4 regions of the Tardiphaga sp. GW822-FHT04G09 genome follow, and region 4 is predicted to be linked to each of the others. Evidence: predicted binding sites of a transcription regulator. Region 4 holds the regulator's gene; each other region holds the start of a gene.

Region 1 (2,200 bases), on a different contig from region 4:
GGAGTTGGTCTGGAACTGGGCGACGCGAGATTCCGGCAATGCGCGGTTCAGCGCATAGGCAGTCGGCACGGTGCCGATCAGCACCAGCATGATCAGGCCCATGCCCTTCTGACCGTCATTCGAACCATGCGCGAAGGACACGCCGGTGCAGGTGGCGATCAGGATGCCGCGGATCCACAGCGGCGGCGCCTTGTTGCCGTCCGGAGCTTTGTACAAAGCGGGATTGCGCACCACGAACTTCAGCACCAGCAGCAGGATGGCGGCGCAGGCGAAGCCGACCAGCGGGGACAGCAGCAGCGCATAGCCGATTTCGGTGGCCTTGCCCCAATCGACGCCCGAGGTGCCGTCGCGGCCCCGCATCAGCGCGTTGGCAATACCGACGCCGATGATCGAACCGATCAGGGTGTGCGACGAGGAGGCCGGCAGGCCGAGATACCAGGTGCCGAGATTCCAGATGATCGCCGCGATCAGCAGCGCGAACACCATGGCAAAGCCGGCGCCGCTGGAGACCTGCAGGATCAATTCCACCGGGAGCAGCGAGACGATGCCGAAGGCTACCGCACCTGTCGAGAACAGCACGCCGAGGAAGTTGAAGAAGCCCGACCACATCACGGCGAATTCCGCCGGCAGCGAGTGGGTGTAGATCACAGTGGCCACCGCATTGGCGGTGTCGTGGAAGCCGTTGACGAATTCGAAGCCGAGCGCGATCAGCAGCGCCACGAGCAGCAGCAGGTAGGGCAGGTAGCTGGTGACGCGGGTGCCGGTGGCATTGACGTCGACATAAATGCTGTAGGCGACGAACAGGAGGCCAGCCGCCAGGATCCCAAAAAACAGGATCATCGTCAGCGGGTTGAAGCCCTTGTCGAGATTCGGCCGGGACGCCGGTTCGAGGGCCCCGCTCTCTGAAATGGATTGAGTAGCTGTAAAATCGGTCATGAAACGCCCCCGTTACAGGTTAAGAGGCGTTAATCTCTGCACGACGGATGCGAAACCCGGATGACAGGCGCGACAATTTGTCCGTTGCGGGTTGTGACAGTCATGCGTCGCCGACGGGCCGCATGTGACAGGCGCTCAGATCGCGGACGCGACCTTCTCGAGCCCGATCATGCGCGCCAGTGCACGGACTTCGCGCTTCTGATCCTCACGCAACTGGAACAGCAACGGCATCGCAGCGGACTTGAGCTGCTGCACCTCGTCGCTGTCGGGATCGATCGGCGGAGTGCCGGCAGAAGGACTGGCCTGTTTGGTCTCGTGGATCCTGCGCGCCACGTTGCGCAGCGCCGCTTCGACGCCGGGCCAATAGGATTCCTGCGAGGCGGTCAGATTGAGCCGGGTCTTGATCGCCGAAATCTGCGCATCGCTGAGCAGCGTATAGGTTTTCTGCGCCGGCTTGGCAGCGGCCTTGGGCTTGGCGGCGGGCTGCGGCACCACGACCGGCGCAAGCACCGTCGCGCCGGGCGCTTCGATCGGACTGTCGGATGCAAAGGCCTGGCGCAACAGACTGCCATCGACCGCAGGAGTCTGGACGCCCGGGACCTGCTGCGGATCGAGCGACGCCATCATGGCGCCGGCGACCGCCAGCTTGTCCTTCTTGCCTTGGGTATTGGACACGGGACCGCGCGAGACCGCGACCGAGTTCTGTGCGGCGCTGTCGTCATAGGACAGCGATGGGATGCTGTCGCGGCCGAGAATGCTCGCGACGGCCACGCCGGTCAGCAGCAGACAGCCCAGCACAAGAAGGGTCAGCGCGCGCGTCAAGCCAGTCTCCGCAATTGAGGAACCCCTGAGGTATCGTCCTCACAAATGGAGATTAATTAAGGCCTAACCATGCTGCAACGGTGCGATAATACTTTAGACGTTCAGGCAGCGTTGGCGAGAACGTAGGCTTCCTGGATATCGCTAACGATATCGGAAGCTTCCCACAGCGCGTCCGGGGCGACCGACTGCATGCTGATGGTCCAGTTCGCGCCCTTGCCGGTGCGGGGCGTGCTGACGATGTCGAACCGTACGTCGCGACACAGGGGGTGACGACCGAAAGCTGAGGCCACGCGTGCCTTGATCTCCTCGATCGTAGCCGGCGTCTTCGCGAAATAGGCTTCGATATCCATGCTGGCCCCTGGATCGGTTTGATTCCCGACTGAGGCATTGTTGGTTCCACAGGATTTAATGAATGGTTAATTTTGCCGCGCCGCTGGCAGGT
Region 2 (2,200 bases), on a different contig from region 4:
CGCCTCACCGATCGCGACCTTGCGCTTGCCGCGGGCATGAACCATCCGTCATTGCCCGTGCGGCGACGGCCGGTCGTTGCCGTGCTTGCCACCGGCGACGAACTGGTGATGCCCGGCGCGGTCCCCGGCCCCGGCCAGATCGTGCTCTCCAATGGCTTCGCGCTGCGTGCGCTGGCCCGTGCCGAAGGCGCCGAGGTGGTCGATCTAGGCATCGCCGTGGATACGCTGGAGGCGACCACGGCAGCCATTCAGCGCGCGATCGATCTGAGGGCCGACGTGCTGATCACCACCGGCGGCGCGTCGGTCGGCGACCACGACCTCGTGCAGCAATCCCTGATCAATGCCGGCGTCGAGATGGCGTTCTGGCGCATCGCCATGCGCCCCGGCAAGCCGATGATGCACGGGCGCCGCCAGGGAATGCGCGTCATCGGCCTGCCTGGCAATCCCGTCTCGTCCTATGTCTGCGGTTTCCTGTTCATGGTGCCGCTGCTGCGCGCGCTATCCGGCCGAAACGAAATCGCTCACGCGCTCGAACCGGCGGTGCTCGGACGGGACCTCGCCGCCAACGACCAGCGCGAAGATTATCTGCGCACGCGTTTGGAAACGCGCGCGGACGGCACCGTGGTGGCGACGCCGGTGATGAAACAGGACTCATCGCTGCTGGGAAATCTGGCTGTTGCCGAAGGACTTCTGATCCGCAAGCCATTCGCACCGGCCGCGGTTGCCGGCGATTCCTGTGCGATCATTCGTCTGCCAATCTAGCTGACAAAACACCTCACAGAACGCCGCCGCCGTCGAAACTCCTGCTCACGGCATATTCCCAAAAGCTTTTTCCTGACTGAGATACCTCAACGCGGTTTCAGTCACTGAATTGTCACGTAACGCAGCGAGAGATCGCAGCGAAACAAGATCGGTGGACAAATGGACTATTTCAAACGCTTCAATTTCCTGTTTGCGATGCCAACATTCGACGCCGACGATCTCGAGGGCATTCGCCTCAATCAGATCGTCGATGAGATCGAGCGCTCCGGCTTCGAGGTCGTCAAGGCGCGCAAGCTTGAAGACGCCACGATCGCAGTCCAGACCGACGCGGCGATTGGCTGCATGGTAGTCGACTGGGGCAAGAAGGGCCTCGAAGGCAAGACCGCGGCACTGATCAACCTGATGCGCAAACGCGGCCTGGACTTTCCCATCATCCTGCTGATCCGCCGCAAACGGTTCGAGGACGTCCCGGTCGAGGTGCTCGATTTCATCGACGGCTATGTGTTCCTCTCCGAAGAAACGCCACCGTTCATCGCCAAGAACCTGATCAGCCGCCTCAAGCAATATGCCGAGACGCTGAAGACGCCGTTCTTCGGCGCGCTGGTGGATTATGCCGAGGAAGGCAACCAGCTCTGGACCTGTCCGGGGCACAATGGCGGCGTGTTCTACAGCCGCAGCCCGATCGGGCGCGTGTTCATGGAACATCTCGGCGAAGCGGTATTTCGCGATGACCTCGACAATTCCGTGCTCGATCTCGGCGACCTGCTGACTCATGAGGGTCCTGCGCTGCAGGCGCAGAAGGAAGCCGCGCAGATTTTTGGCGCGGAGAAGACCTATTTCGTGCTCAACGGCACCTCGACCTCCAACAAGGTCGCGCTGTCGGCTTTGGTAACCGATGGCGATCTGGTGCTGTTCGATCGCAACAACCACAAGGCGGCCTTGCACGGCGCGTTGATGATTTCGGGCGGTGTGCCGATCTATGTGCCGACGTCGCGCAATCCATGGGGCCTGATCGGCCCGATGGACTGGGACGCCACCGATGAGGCCGCGCTGCGCGAGCGCATCCGCACCAATCCGCTCGTCACCGATCCCGAGGCGTGGAAACGCCCGCGCCCTTTCCGTGTCGCGGTCGTGGAACAGTGCACCTATGACGGCACCATCTACAGCGCCGAGATGATCATCGCGCGCATCGGCCATCTCTGCGATTACATCCTGTTCGACGAAGCCTGGGCCGGCTTCATGAAATTCCACCCGCTCTATGCTGGCCGCTTCGCCATGGGGCTCAAGGAGCTCGGCCCCGATTCGCCAGGCATCATTGCCACGCAGTCGACCCACAAGCAGCTCGCCAGCTTTTCGCAGGCGTCGCAGATCCACATGAAGGATCGGCATATCCGCGGGCAGAAGCGCCGCGTCGAGCATCGGCGCTTCAACGAAAGCT
Region 3 (2,200 bases), on a different contig from region 4:
CCTGCTTGAACTCCGCAGCTGGCGCCGGCGTCTGAATGAGCTCGACATGGATTGTCGCGTCACCGCTGTGAAGTGCCGAGCCGCTGGGCTGCTGATGCAGCCAATAGACACCAGCGGCAAGCAGGATGGGCACCAGCACAATGGTGCCGGCGAACCAGCGCCATTGCCCCGAGAATCCGGCAACCGCCTCGCCCTGGGAATCTGCCTCGGCGGCCGCCTTGATCTGATCCATCCCCTTCCAGATAATCGGTAATCCCATCACATCGACCGAACATTGATGATAATCGTCACAGGCTGCGGTGTGTTGGCCGGAGGCGCCTGACTGATCTGAAGTCCATCGAGCAGCCGCGAAATGGCATTGTCTCTCTCTTGGTCGCCTGACGAACGGAACACCTCGGTCTTCTGCACAGTGCGCGGTCCATCGATCCACAATTTGATGCCGGCGCTATAGCTGCCGCTTCGCGTTTTGGCGTCCTTGCGGAGCGCTTGCTGGATATCGGCCCTGATGATCCCGTTATAGGCCTCCAATTGCGAACCGTCATTGCGATCCGTAGGACGGCGGACCCGCAGGGGTTCAAGAATGAGATCCGCCTTGTCGAACACAGCTGCGGGTGGGTTGTCGGGATTGCTCAAGGCCGGCGCCAGCGTAACCGAATTGACGCGGGTATAATGAATGGTCAGGTCGGTCTCGGACAGCAGAATCCGCAAAGCCGCATCGCGCGTCATGTCGCCCTCGACGCCGGTCGAATAGCGGCCGTTTGCGACACCGCTCTCGTAGAGCAACTGGACCCCCGTGGCTGTACTATAGGCTTGCAGGGCCGACGCCAGCGGCTGGCTTGGAATGTTGAATCGCAACGGCGCGAGATACTGCGGGTCGTCGCTCGCCGCCATGGCTGAGACCATCGCGCCGAGCGCAGCAACGATGGCAGCGACAATCATCAATCGGCTTGGAAATCCGCGGCGATACGCCCTCAGCCATGATTCCCTGGCGCCCCAGCGCCGGTCCGGGCCAAGTTCGCTCCATCGCTGGCTGATAAACATTAGACAGACCTTGATTGGCTCTGATCGTCGCGACCTCGTCGGCATGTCTTATCCGGGAGCCATGTCGATCAGCAAGCCCGCCTGGAAATCAGACGACCGCTGCTATCGATTTCCCGATACGTGTTACCCGCAAGCCGCTTTATGAAATTTTTGTGACAATCATCTTTCGGGACGATGGCGATCATGACGGGCCGATAACTGACTGTTGCGTCATGTGCAGCAAGTAGCGCATCGGCCGCGAGCACCGGCGATCGATGCGTGGTTCACCCTTCAATCAGCGCCGCCGTCCGAGCTTTCTGTTCTTGCTGCAGCCATTGAAGAACAGGGTGCTGCGACCCGGTGCCCGCAGCGCCAGTCAAGGAGCCGCTTTAGCTTCCCTTCTTGCCGTCCGCCGCGAACTGCTTCAGGAACGCGGTGAGATCCTTGATCTCCTGCTCGTTCTTGATGCCGGCAAAGCTCATCTTGGTGCCGGGGATCTTGCCCTTCGGGTCCTTGATATAGTCGGTGAAAACCGCATCGTCCCAGGTCAGTCCGGAATTCTTGTTGGCGTCGGAATAGTTGTAGCCCGCCACGGTGCCGGATTTGCGCCCGAACAACCCGTTCAGGATCGGTCCCACGGTGTTCTTCGCGGTCTCGCCGACCTGATGGCAAGCGCGACACTTGTTGAAAGACTTCTCTCCGGCTGCAACGTCCTGCGCCATGACATCGGTTGTCATCAGTGCAATCGACAAAGCGAGCAGCGAAAAGCGGAACATCATCCTGATCAAACCTCAGATGTGGTGATTGTTATGGCGTGCGAGCCATCGTGACAAAGACAACGACGAATGCCCTCACCTGCTATTCGACCTTCGGCCCGGATTTTCCATCAGGCGTGACGTCGATGGACATGGCCCGCCCGGTGACCTTCGGCGCTGGCCGGCAATCCTTCATGCACGGGTTCTTGTTCCAGAACTGCTTCTCGGACGTCTCGCGATCGTCCTCGAAGAACGCCGCTGCATTGGGCATCTTGATCGACGTAAAATTCTTCTCGTTGAGTTCGAATGTCTCGCCCTTGACGATATCGTTCATGCTGAGAATGTAGGCCGTCAGCGCATAGACCTCGTCATTGGTCAGCGACTGCGCATTGCCATAGGGCATCGCCCGTTTGACGTAGTCGAAC
Region 4 (2,200 bases):
TGGCCCGCGGCAACACGGCATTGGCCCATAATTACGAAGTCGAGGCCGAGCCCGACCCGATCGCCTATGACAATATCGTGCCGATCAGCCAGCGCCTGTCACTGGTCGAACTCAACGAAGCCACGTGCCATTGGCCGATCGGCGATCCGTCGAGCCCCGAATTCTACTTCTGCGGCGGCAAGGCGCTGGCCGGCGCTCCCTATTGCGCACATCACTCGCGCATCGCCTATCAGCCGGCCAGCGACCGCCGTCGCGCGGTGCCGAAGCCGACGCGCTGAACTGGACGTATCAAGCCAAATGCCCGGCAGCGATGCCGGGCATTTTTCGTTTGGCACTTGCTTGCCTCGCCTAGCGAAGCCTCGCTTCGCCGGGCGGGGAGACGTCGGTCTCCGCATGCGAAGCATGAGGGCATCGGGTGAGAGCGACGCTCCACAGACGCGTAGGATGGGTAGAGCGTAGCGAAACCCATCGCTGTCCTGCGCATGGGACGATGGGTTTCGCGAAGACGCTCTACCCATCCTACGATTCCTGCGCGTGGCGGAAACCTACTCCGCCGCCTTGTCGAAGCGGTCATCCAGTGCGTAGCCGGCACCGCGCACGGTGCGGATCGGGTCCGGCTCACCGGCGGGATTGAGCAGCTTGCGCAGGCGGCCGATATGCACGTCGACGGTGCGCTCATCGATATAGATGTCACGGCCCCAGACGCTGTCGAGCAACTGCTCGCGGCTGAATACGCGGCCCGGATGTTCCAGGAAGAACTCCAGCAGGCGATATTCGGTCGGACCGAGATCGATCGGACGGCTGGACCGCACGACGCGGCGCTTGTCGCGGTCGAGTTCGATGTCGCCGAAAGCGAGCACAGTGGCGAGACGCTCCGGCGCGGCACGCCGCAGCAGACCCTTCACACGCGCCAGGAGCTCTGGCACCGAGAATGGCTTGACGATGTAGTCGTCGGCACCGGTGGCAAGACCGCGAACACGCTCGCTCTCTTCGCCACGCGCCGTCAGCATGATGATCGGCAGTGCCTTGGTTTCGGGCCGTGCGCGCAGGCGGCGGCACAGTTCGATGCCGGACAGACCCGGCAGCATCCAGTCGAGCACCACGAGATCCGGCACACGCTCCTTCAAGCGGGTGTCGGCATCGTCGCCGCGAGCTACGGTTTCTACGTCGTAGCCCTCGGCATCGAGGTTGTAGCGCAGGAGCGTCGTGAGTGCTTCCTCGTCTTCAACCACTAAAATGCGCGCGTTCATTGCCATATTGATCAATACCCTCAGTGACGTCCGACAAGCCCTAGATCATGATCCGAGCGGAAGACCGGCTTCCCCTTTTCCGCATCATGCTTCAGGCCGTCGGCGTATTCGCGAAGTTGGTCATGTCGCCCTTCGGACGTTTGTCGACCATCTGCTGACCCTCGATCATGTAGAACACGGTTTCCGCGATATTGGTGGCGTGGTCACCGATCCGCTCGATGTTCTTGGCGCAGAACATCAGGTGGATACAGAACGAGATGTTGCGCGGATCTTCCATCATGTAAGTGAGGAGTTCGCGGAACAGCGAGGTGCAGATGGCGTCGATTTCCTCGTCGCCCTTCCACACCGTCATGGCTGCCGGCAGATCGTGCGCGGCATAGGCGTCGAGCACCGACTTGACCTGGGTGGTCACGAGGTCGGTCATGTGCTCGAGACCGCGGATCAGCTTCAGCGGGTGGAAGTCGCTGTCGAGTGCATTGACGCGCTTGCCGATGTTCTTGGAGAGATCGCCGATCCGCTCCAGATCGGTGGCGACGCGCAGCGCGCCGACGATCTCGCGCAGGTCGACAGCCATGGGCTGGCGCTTGGCGATGGTCAGCACGGCACGTTCTTCGATCGTGCGCTGCAACTGGTCGATCTCGGCATCGGCGGCGACGACGCGGGCGCCGAGTGCGACGTCCCGGCGGATCAGCGCATCGACGGATTCGACGATCTGCCGTTCAGCGAGGCCGCCCATCTCGGCAACGAGACGGGTCAGATCCTGCAGATCGTCGTCGAATGCCTTGGTGGTGTGTTCAAAAGCCATCTCTAAATCCTCCCGCGAACATGTCGCGTCAGCCGAAGCGGCCGGTGATGTAATCCTGGGTACGGCGATCGGTCGGCGACGTGAAGATCTTGTTGGTCTGATCGAACTCGATCAGTTCGCCGAGATACATGAAGGCCGTGGTATC

The links. Region 4 encodes PhoB, which activates phosphate uptake and scavenging genes when phosphate is short. Its sites were predicted from a motif close to TGTCATNNANCTGTCAT; they were not measured.
Region 1: a site for PhoB is predicted at 986-1,002, ahead of AC1RLZ_RS24470 (inorganic phosphate transporter). Genes of this name have one in related genera too.
Region 2: a site for PhoB is predicted at 862-878, ahead of AC1RLZ_RS14425 (Orn/Lys/Arg family decarboxylase). Genes of this name have one in related genera too.
Region 3: a site for PhoB is predicted at 1,183-1,199, ahead of AC1RLZ_RS01610 (STN domain-containing protein). Genes of this name have one in related genera too.

The regions. Positions count from the first base shown of each region.
Region 1 is NZ_JBXAMO010000019.1:22,164-24,363, forward strand. Features, by position in the region: gene AC1RLZ_RS24470 (inorganic phosphate transporter) at 1-936, opposite strand, end outside; gene AC1RLZ_RS24475 (hypothetical protein) at 1,072-1,758, opposite strand; gene AC1RLZ_RS24480 (hypothetical protein) at 1,860-2,108, opposite strand.
Region 2 is NZ_JBXAMO010000007.1:11,474-13,673, reverse strand. Features, by position in the region: gene AC1RLZ_RS14430 (molybdopterin molybdotransferase MoeA) at 1-762, shown strand, start outside; gene AC1RLZ_RS14425 (Orn/Lys/Arg family decarboxylase) at 922-2,200, shown strand, end outside.
Region 3 is NZ_JBXAMO010000001.1:339,739-341,938, reverse strand. Features, by position in the region: gene AC1RLZ_RS01615 (energy transducer TonB) at 1-139, opposite strand, end outside; gene AC1RLZ_RS01610 (STN domain-containing protein) at 259-939, opposite strand; gene AC1RLZ_RS01605 (c-type cytochrome) at 1,410-1,757, opposite strand; gene AC1RLZ_RS01600 (c-type cytochrome) at 1,879-2,200, opposite strand, start outside.
Region 4 is NZ_JBXAMO010000014.1:116,358-118,557, forward strand. Features, by position in the region: gene AC1RLZ_RS21705 (GcrA family cell cycle regulator) at 1-278, shown strand, start outside; gene phoB (phosphate regulon transcriptional regulator PhoB) at 546-1,250, opposite strand; gene phoU (phosphate signaling complex protein PhoU) at 1,342-2,055, opposite strand; gene pstB (phosphate ABC transporter ATP-binding protein PstB) at 2,084-2,200, opposite strand, start outside.